One region of the Blastococcus sp. HT6-30 genome, then DNA from elsewhere that is predicted to be linked to it. Evidence: predicted binding sites of a transcription regulator. Region 1 holds the regulator's gene; the other holds the start of a gene.
The links. The regulator LexA, encoded in region 1, represses DNA repair genes until DNA is damaged. The targets are predictions, from matches to a motif close to TCGAACANNTGTTCGA.

Region 1 (4,205 bases):
TAGGGGAACCCTAGGACGCGCCGCACAAGATGTGCAAGTGATCGTTTCCTCGGCGTGTTCCGCCCCGGCACTGCCGTGCGCACGCGGAACACCGGATCCCAGCAGTCACAGGACATGCCCGGCGTCTCGGACCAGCGGAAGGCTCGCGGTGGCGTCGGCACCGGCGGAGCGCCCGCCGCGAACTGCGGACACCGCCCGCGCCACGGCCACGCGCTGCGTCGCGCGAGATGCCGCGACGACGGCCGCAGCGGGTGCGGCGACAGGCGGCTCGGGCAGCCGCACGGTCGACAGCTCGCTCCACGCCGTCGCCTCGGCGCCGCCCACGACGACCCGCACGCACACCTGGCAGGTGCCCGAATCGTCATGCCGACAGCCCGGCAGCCCCTGCACACCAGGCACCGACCTGGTGGGCCTCGACGGCCTGGGGTCGGCAGGGCGGACACCGCGGCGCGGTTCTCCATGACGCTGGACTGCGACAGGCGGCGAGGGTGATGGCCAACACAGACGGCCGACGCTTCAACACGCACGGTCGAGGAGCTCGTCGGGCCGGGCTGGGCACCTCTTGCCGCGGCCGGCGGAGTCCACCGGGCTCGGGGGAGCTGACTCAGGGCAGCCGCAGGACCTGCCCCGGCAGGATCGCCGAGCCGTCGAGGCCGTTCAACAGCTGGATGCCGTCGACGACCTCCCGCACGTCCCGCCCACCCGCCGCTGCGCTCGCGATCGACCACAGCGTGTCCCCCGGCTCGACGATGACCCTCGTCGTCCCCATCAGCTCCAGGCCGGCACCGTCCCCGCCGAGCACCGCGGTCCCGAGCGCGACCACGCAGAGGACCAGCAGCAGCGCGAGGGCGGCCACGAGCCGGCGACCGCGAGCGGTCAGCCGGAGAGGTGGCAGCGCCGGCTTCCCCGGCCACCCTGCGGCATGCCCCAGGGCTACGGCGGGACGGGCGCCGCGCGCCGACCGGCCCGCGGCCCCACCTCCGGCCGCCGGTGCGACCGCGTAGGCGCGCGGGACCGGCGGCAGCACGCGCAGGTGCCGCTCCGGCCGCCGCTCGAGCCGCTCCCGCACCGCGCCGGGCATCTCTCCGCGCACCGTCGCTGCCGCACTGCCGGCCATGGCTTCCCGCTCCTCACCTGGCCGGATCCCCCCGGCCCGAACGCCTGTTCGATTCAAACGCTTGCCCGATGTCTACCGCACGGGTCCGACAGGAGCGACGCGACACGGCAACTTTCGAACACGTGTTTGAACTGACCGGCGATCGGCGCTACGGTCGCTACGACGACCAGGCTGATCAGCTGCGCGGGCAGCCGGCGAGGAGGAGACGTGACGAACTCGAGCGGGACGTCCGGCGGCCGACGCGGGAGCCGGAGCGCCGCCCCGGGGACGGCCGACGCCTCGGCGTCGGTGCGCGCCTTTCCGGACCGGACGGCCGACGGTGACGGACTCACCCAGCGGCAGCGCCGGGTGCTGGAGGTCATCCGCGACTCGATCGACCGTCGCGGCTACCCGCCCTCGGTGCGCGAGATCGGCGAGGCGGTCGGGTTGTCGTCGGCCTCCTCGGTCGCGCACCAGCTGTCGGTCCTCCAGAAGAAGGGCTGGCTGCGCCGCGACCCCAACCGGCCGCGCGCCCTCGACGTCCGGCTGCCCGGCGACGCAGGACGCGCCGCCGCCGTCGAGCCGCTCGTGGTCGGCGACGGCGAGCAGGCCTCTGCCCCGACGTACGTACCCCTGGTCGGGCGGATCGCCGCCGGTGGTCCCGTGCTCGCCGAGCAGGCGGTGGAGGACGTCTTCCCGCTCCCCCGCGAACTCGTCGGCGAGGGAACGGTGTTCATGCTCAAGGTGGTCGGTGACTCGATGGTCGAGGCGGCGATCTGCGACGGCGACTGGGTCGTCGTCCGCCAGCAGCCGACGGCCGAGAACGGGGAGATCGTGGCCGCCATGATCGACGGTGAAGCAACGGTGAAGACCTACAAGCGCCGCGACGGTCACGTGTGGCTCCTGCCGCAGAACCCCGCCTACGAGCCCATCCCCGGCGACGAGGCCACGATCCTCGGCCGGGTCGTGTCGGTCCTGCGCAGGGTCTGACCGTCAGGGACGACGACGCAGGCGGCTGCCCAGCCAGACCACGAGGGTGGCGACGGCGGCGGCGATCAACGCGGCCGCGACCGGTGAGCGGTCCGAGCGCACCAGCTCCTCGAAGCCCGGCAGCGGGTCCGCAACCGGTGCCGCCGTCGCCGCGGGCGGTGCGCCGGCCGGGAGGGGTACCACGGTGACCGCGCTGGGCAGCCCCTCGCTGGCGACCACCAGCGCGCGCGAGTCGGCGGTGAAGCTGACCGCCTCGCCCTGCGGTGACTCCGGCAGGGCCACCCGCACGGGCTCACCGGCCAGCGCGCCCGGGACGTCGGAGGCGGTCAGCGGCCACACGTAGGCGTCGGTGTAGGTGCGCAGCGCGACGGCGCTGCCGTCCGACGCGACCGCCCCACCGGTGATCATCAGCTGACCGGCCCGGCCGACCGGTCCGCCGGGGGTGCCGGTCAGCGTCACGTTCACGGTGGCGACCCGTTCCATGGGCGCCGTTCCGCCGTCGGCGAGGGCACCGGCCGGCCGGTACACACCGCTGGAGCCCAGGACCTCCTTGGTCACCACGTACGGGGTTCCGTCCGGGGTCACCAGCAGCGCTTCGGCGTCGTGCGCGCCGTCGGGATAGGTCAGCCGGTGCAGCGCGGTGCTGCCGTCGGGGCGGAGGACGTGCAGCGCGACGGTCGCGCGGTCGACGTTGTTGTCCCCGGTGTCGGCGATCCAGACGCCGCCGTCCGGTCCGACCGCCAGGTCCTCGGGGTCGTACGGGTCCACGGGGGCGGACTGGACGTCGATCACCGCGCACGCGTCGTCGAGCCCGTAGACGGCGACCTGGTCGCCGCCGTCGTTGAGCGCGAGCACCTGCTCGCCCACGGCGACGAGTCCCGAGACCTCGGCGAGGCGCGGATCGGTGATCGAGCACCGCACTGTGGGTGCTGCGCCCCCGGCCCCGGCGATCCCGGGGACACCGAGCAGGACGCCGGTCAGCGCGGTCGCCAGGACGAGCCGCCTCACGGCGCCGCTATCCGGTCCGGCCTGCTCGGGCACGGACGAAGCGTGACAGCACGAGCGCGTCCAGTGCATGAACCACGCCCAGCAGCACGATGCCCACAGCCGCTCCCACGACGGCGTCGGTGACCCAGTGGAAGTCCAGCGACACCATCGCCACACCGGTGGCGACCGGTCCGGCCACGCTCAGCCACCAGAACGTGCGCTGCACCGCCGACGGCAGTCCGTACTCGACCGCCTGCCACCGGGCGACGCCCCACATGAGCACGGCGTTGGCCACGTGCCCGGAGGGGAAGGAAGCGCCGTCGGGGTGGAAGTAGTACGACCCCGGAAAGGCCGGGGCGGTGCGACCGATGCCGTGCTTGATGGCGTAGACGCCGGCGGTGAGCACAGCGAGGGCGAGCGCGACCCGGGCGATCGGCAACCACGTCCGCCGCCGCCAGAAGAGGTAGCCGAGCAGACCGGCGAGCACCGCGAGGATGGTGACCCGCCCGCCGAGCTGGGTGACCAGCCAGACCACGGGGTAGCCCGCGGTGCCCCGCAGTCCCCAGTCACTGACGACCTCCGAGACCAGCAGGTCCAGCCGCTCCAGCGAGCCGTGGGTGAGCAGGTCGGCGGTCACGAGGACCGGGACGAGGACCGCCACGCCGACCAGCCACCACGGCGGCCGACCGGCCGAGACGACGGGCGCGGAACCGGGAAGACCGGTCTCCCGCACCGCGCCCCTCGCCACGCCGCAACCGTACCGGGCCGTGACCGGATCGTGATCGATGCGGCCGGAGGTCAGGCGACCGGAGCCCCGAACTCCTCGAGTGCGGCCGCGAGCGCTCCGTCCACCCGGGCGGTGAGCCGGGTGCCGCCGCCCTCGTGCTGCTCGCTGAGGACCTCGCCGTCCCGGTGCACGCGGGCCACCAGGTCACCCCGCTCGTAGGGCACCAGCACGTCGACGTCGACGTCCGGGTGCGGCAGACGCTCGGCGACGAGCCGGCGCAGGGTGTCCATGCCGGCCCCGGTCCGGGCGGAGACCCAGACGGCGCCCGGCAGGGCCTGGCGAAGGGCGAGGATGTCCTCCTCGCTCATCGCGTCGACCTTGTTGACGACGATGACCTCCGGGACC
Region 2 (4,205 bases), 1.1 Mb from region 1:
CTGCGGGACGCCGAGGAACTCGGCGACCCGTGCCTCGTCGACCCGGTGGGCGCCGCTGGTCAGGATCAGCACGGGAGCACCGCCGACGTCGAACACCAGGCTGTTGGCGATGGCGCCGACCGGGACGCCGAGCCCTGCTGCGGCTGCAGCGGCGGTCCGGGCGGTGTCGGGCAGGTGGCGCACCTCGCCGGTGGCACCGGCCGCGCGGAGCAGCCGCGCGACCTCGGTGACCCGTGGGTGGTCCGGCAAGGGCATGGGTCGATCCTGCCACCGGCCCGAGCCGGGCGCGTGCCCCGCTCGGTCGCGCGGACGGTCGGCGCACGCCGGCCAGCAGCGAGGTCGGCGGTCTCCGGTGCATCCTCGACCGGCGCGCGCCGGCACCGCCTCGTCGAAGACCATGCCGGGCCCCGGCCGACCGCTGGAGCCGTTACCGGGCCGTGGGGCTCGAGCGGACGGAGGTGGCGCCATCCAGCGGTTCGACCAGCAGGAACTGTCGTACCCGCTGCCTACCGTGCAGCCATGGAGGACGACGGGGAGCCCCACGCGCCCGACGACGGTGAGCCGATGCCGTTGCTCCCTGGCGAGGTGGTGTCGCCGGCGGCGGCGGAGCTGGAGCTGGTGTGCGACCTCTGGTCCGCCGACGCGCACATGGCCCGCGAATACGCCCGGCAGGCGGCCGTCATCGCGGAACTGGCGCGCCGGCGCTCGGCCGAGCGGGATGCCGACTACGGCCGCCGCGGCGGGCCGGGTCCGGACTCCCGGGCGATCCGCCCGGCGGCGCTGGCCGACGTCTCCGACGACTTCGTCTCCGAGCTCGCACTCATCCGCAACTGCTCGGAGGCCGAGGCCGGGCGGCTGGCCGCCGAGTCGATCCTGCTCACCACGAAGCTGGCGGCCACGTGGGGGGAGCTGTTCGCCGGGCGGCTCACGCTGCACAAGGCGCGCATCCTGCTCGACCTGCTCGGCGACGCCTCCGGCGCCGTCGCCGCCGAGGTGCAGTCGCGGGTGCTGCCCTGGTGCCGAGCACTGTCCGCCGTCCCGGCTGGGCGACCGGGCCCGCTACCACCTGTACCGGGTCGACGCGGCAGCCAGGGAACGCCGGCGCAAGGAGGCCCAGCGCCGGGCCGACGTGCACGTCGAGCGCACCGCCGACGACCTGGGCCGGCTCGTCGTCGAAGGCCCTCTGCCCGCCGTCCACGCCGCCCGCGACGCGGTCGACCAGTACGCCCGGTGGATGCGCGCCGACGGCGACGACCGGCCGATCGGCCTGCTGCGCGCCACCGCCGCGCTCGACCTGGTGCTGCGGCCGTGGGGCACCAGCCGCCCACCGGTGACCGCTCACCTGGTCGTCCACGCTGCGGCGGCCTCACTGCGGTCTGACGCACCAGCGGGGGCGCCCCCGGCGGAGCTGGACGGCCAGTTGATCTCCGCCGCCCAGTGCCGTGAGCTGCTCGCCTCCCTCGACCTGCTCGGCTCCGCGCCGGCGGGCGGCTCGGTCTGCGTCGCCGTCGATGCCCCGGGTACCGGGGAGACCGTCGCGGTGGCCACCCGGGCCGAGCTCCGCCGCGCTGCCGGCCGGGGCCGCCGCGTCCGCCGACGCAACGCCCCGCGTGACGCCCACTCGTCCGGTGGGCCCGACGGGCCCGGTCACCCCGACGGGCCCGGTCACCCCGACGAGCCCGGTGGGCCCGACGGGCCCGGTCAGCCCGACGGGCCCGGTCGCCCCGACGGGCCCGGTCACCCCGACGAGCCCGGTGGGCCCGACGGGCCCGGTCAGCCCGACGGGCCCGGTCGCCCCGACGGGCCCGGCCTCCGGCCGCCACCTCCGACCTGCGGGTACCGGCCCACCGCTGCGCAGCACCGCCTCGTCACCGTGCGCGACCGGCACTGCCGCATGCCCGGCTGCCGCCGCCGCCCCGGCCGGTGCGACATCGACCACGGGCAGGCGTTCGCCGACGGTGGGCCCACCGCCTGCTGGAATCTGTGCTGTCTATGCCGGCGGCACCACCGGATCAAGACCTTCGCTCGCGGCTGGTGCTTCAGCCTGCATCCCGACGGCCGGCTCGTCGTGCGCACCCCCTCGGGTGTCTCCCGGACCACCCGCCCGCCCGGGTGGTGCCACGACCCCGAGCCCGACCCGCCCTGGCTCGACGACCTCGAGCCGCCCGATCCGCTCCGCACGTGAGACCAGCCGGTCCCCGGCACGTCGCCCGGTAACCGCGGTGGCGCTCCGCCGTCGGGAGCGTCCGGGGAGGTCGTCGGCCCGTTGGTCGGGGCTGGATCGCGGGGGTCCGCAGCTTTGGCGCTGGGTTCGGCGGGGGCAGGCGCACGTCCGCGACACGGCCGCCGCACGGCTTGACGGAGGCAGGCGGCTCCGGTCTACTGGACGTGTTCGAACACACGTTCGAATGGCGCTCGTTTCCGCTCCCCGGCCTTCCCCGCCGGTGGGGTGCTGGGACGGTGTGCGCGCGGGGTGAGACGTGGGGAGTCGGGCATGAGCCGGGTGCTGGGTGAGGTCGTCGGTCGGACCGGCGAAGAGGTGCAGGTCGAACGTGGCCCCTTGGGCCCGGTGCAGTTCTGGCGCGGGCAGTCCCGGTACCTCGTGGGCGAGCTGCTCGACTCCTGGGTCGAGACCGCACCGTGGTGGCTGCGGGACGCCGGCACGGGCGGCGCGTCCGCCGACCTGGTGGCGCCGCGGGAGGTCTGGCGGGTGGAGGCGGTCCGGGCCGGGCGCTCCCGGCTGAGCTTCGCCGGGGTCTACGACCTGTCGTGGGACGCGTCCGGCAACCGCTGGTGGCTCGTGCGGGTGCACGACTGATGGGCGCCGCACGGGCCGTGCCGGCCGAGCAGCTGCCGCTTCCCCCAGCCCTGCCCGCCGCCGCTGCGGCGCTGCTGGGCCAGGCGCACCGGGGGCTGGCCGCGGCCGCCGCGGCCACCGACCAGCGGGAGCGGTACGCCACCGCCCACCTCGCCGCACTCCGCGCCGCCGCCGCGGTGCTGGCCGCCCGCACCCGTCCGGAGGGCGGGCGGCGCCGCCCGCGCAGCGCCTGGGTGCTGCTCGGGCAGGTGGCGCCGGAGCTGGGGGAGTGGGCCACCTTCTTCGCCGCCGGAGCGGGCAAGCGCGCCGCCGCCGAGGCGGGGCTGTCCCGCGCGGTCACCGAGCGGGAGGCCGACGACCTGGTGCGCGACGTCCGCGCCTTCCTCGCCGTGGTCGAGACGGCGCTCGGCAGCACGCGGATGCCGGAGCCGCCTCGCTACCCGAGGCCGCGCGTGGTCGGCGGGTCGGCATCCGGATCCGCGGGCTCCCGGCCCGCCGGGCCCTGGACGTGAGCGACCCCTTCGTCCACCTGCACGTCGCCTCCGGCTACTCCATGCGGTACGGGGCCAACCACCCCGCCGACCTGGTGGCCCGCGCCGCCGAGCACGGGATGCCGGCGCTGGCCCTGACCGATCGGGACGGCCTCTACGGCGCGGTGAAGTTCGCGCTGGCCTGCCGGTCGGCCGGGGTGCGGCCGATCTTCGGCGTGGACCTCGCGGTGGCGCCGTCGCTGGGCACCAGCGTGCCGCCGGCGCTCGCGCACGTGCTGGGGGAGAACCCTGCCGCGGCACGCCCCCCGCGGTCACGGGCCGCGACGGCCGCCCGGCGGGCGCCGGCCCGCGGTGGGGCGAGCGTCGACCCGCGACTGCCCCGGGTCACCTTCCTGGCGCGGGACGGCGCCGGCTGGCGGTCGCTGTGCCGGGTCACCAGCGCCACCCACCTGCGCGGCACCCGTGGCGAGCCGGTGAGCTCGCTGGCGATCGCCGCCGAGCACGCGACCGGGCTGGTCCCGCTGCTCGGTCCCGACTCCCCGGTGGGGCGGGCGCTGCTGGCCGGCCGGGCCGATCTGGCCGCCGACCAGCTGGACGCCTGGCGTGCAGTCTTCGGCCCCGGGCTGGCGCTGGAGCTGGTGCACCACCGCGGGCGGGGCGACCGCTCCCGGGCCCAGGCGATGCTGCGGTTCGCCACCGAGCAGGGCGTGCCGGTGGTGCTCAGCAACGCCGTCCGCTACGTCGACGCCCTGGACGCGCCGACCGCCGACGTGCTCGACGCCGCCCGGCGGCTGGTCCCGCTCGGTGCCCGGCACGTCGACCGCACCACGGCCGAGGGTTACCTGAAGTCGGGCAAGGAGATGGCCGAGGTCGCCGAGGACGTCGTCGGCCCCGAC

Region 2: ABC795_RS07225 (DUF6504 family protein) is a predicted target of LexA. The motif match lies at 2,393-2,408, and genes of this name have one in related genera.

What each region holds. Positions count from the first base shown of each region.
Region 1 is NZ_CP155792.1:2,570,377-2,574,581, forward strand. Features, by position in the region: gene ABC795_RS12370 (hypothetical protein) at 106-390, opposite strand; gene ABC795_RS12375 (LysM peptidoglycan-binding domain-containing protein) at 605-1,117, opposite strand; gene lexA (transcriptional repressor LexA) at 1,325-2,086, shown strand; gene ABC795_RS12385 (hypothetical protein) at 2,090-3,094, opposite strand; gene ABC795_RS12390 (phosphatase PAP2 family protein) at 3,102-3,821, opposite strand; gene hflX (GTPase HflX) at 3,872-4,205, opposite strand, start outside.
Region 2 is NZ_CP155792.1:1,487,894-1,492,098, forward strand. Features, by position in the region: gene ABC795_RS07210 (YbaK/EbsC family protein) at 1-255, opposite strand, end outside; gene ABC795_RS07215 (hypothetical protein) at 726-938, opposite strand; gene ABC795_RS07220 (HNH endonuclease signature motif containing protein) at 1,130-2,185, shown strand; gene ABC795_RS07225 (DUF6504 family protein) at 2,495-2,818, shown strand; gene ABC795_RS07230 (SAV_6107 family HEPN domain-containing protein) at 2,818-3,330, shown strand; gene ABC795_RS07235 (DNA polymerase III subunit alpha) at 3,327-4,205, shown strand, end outside.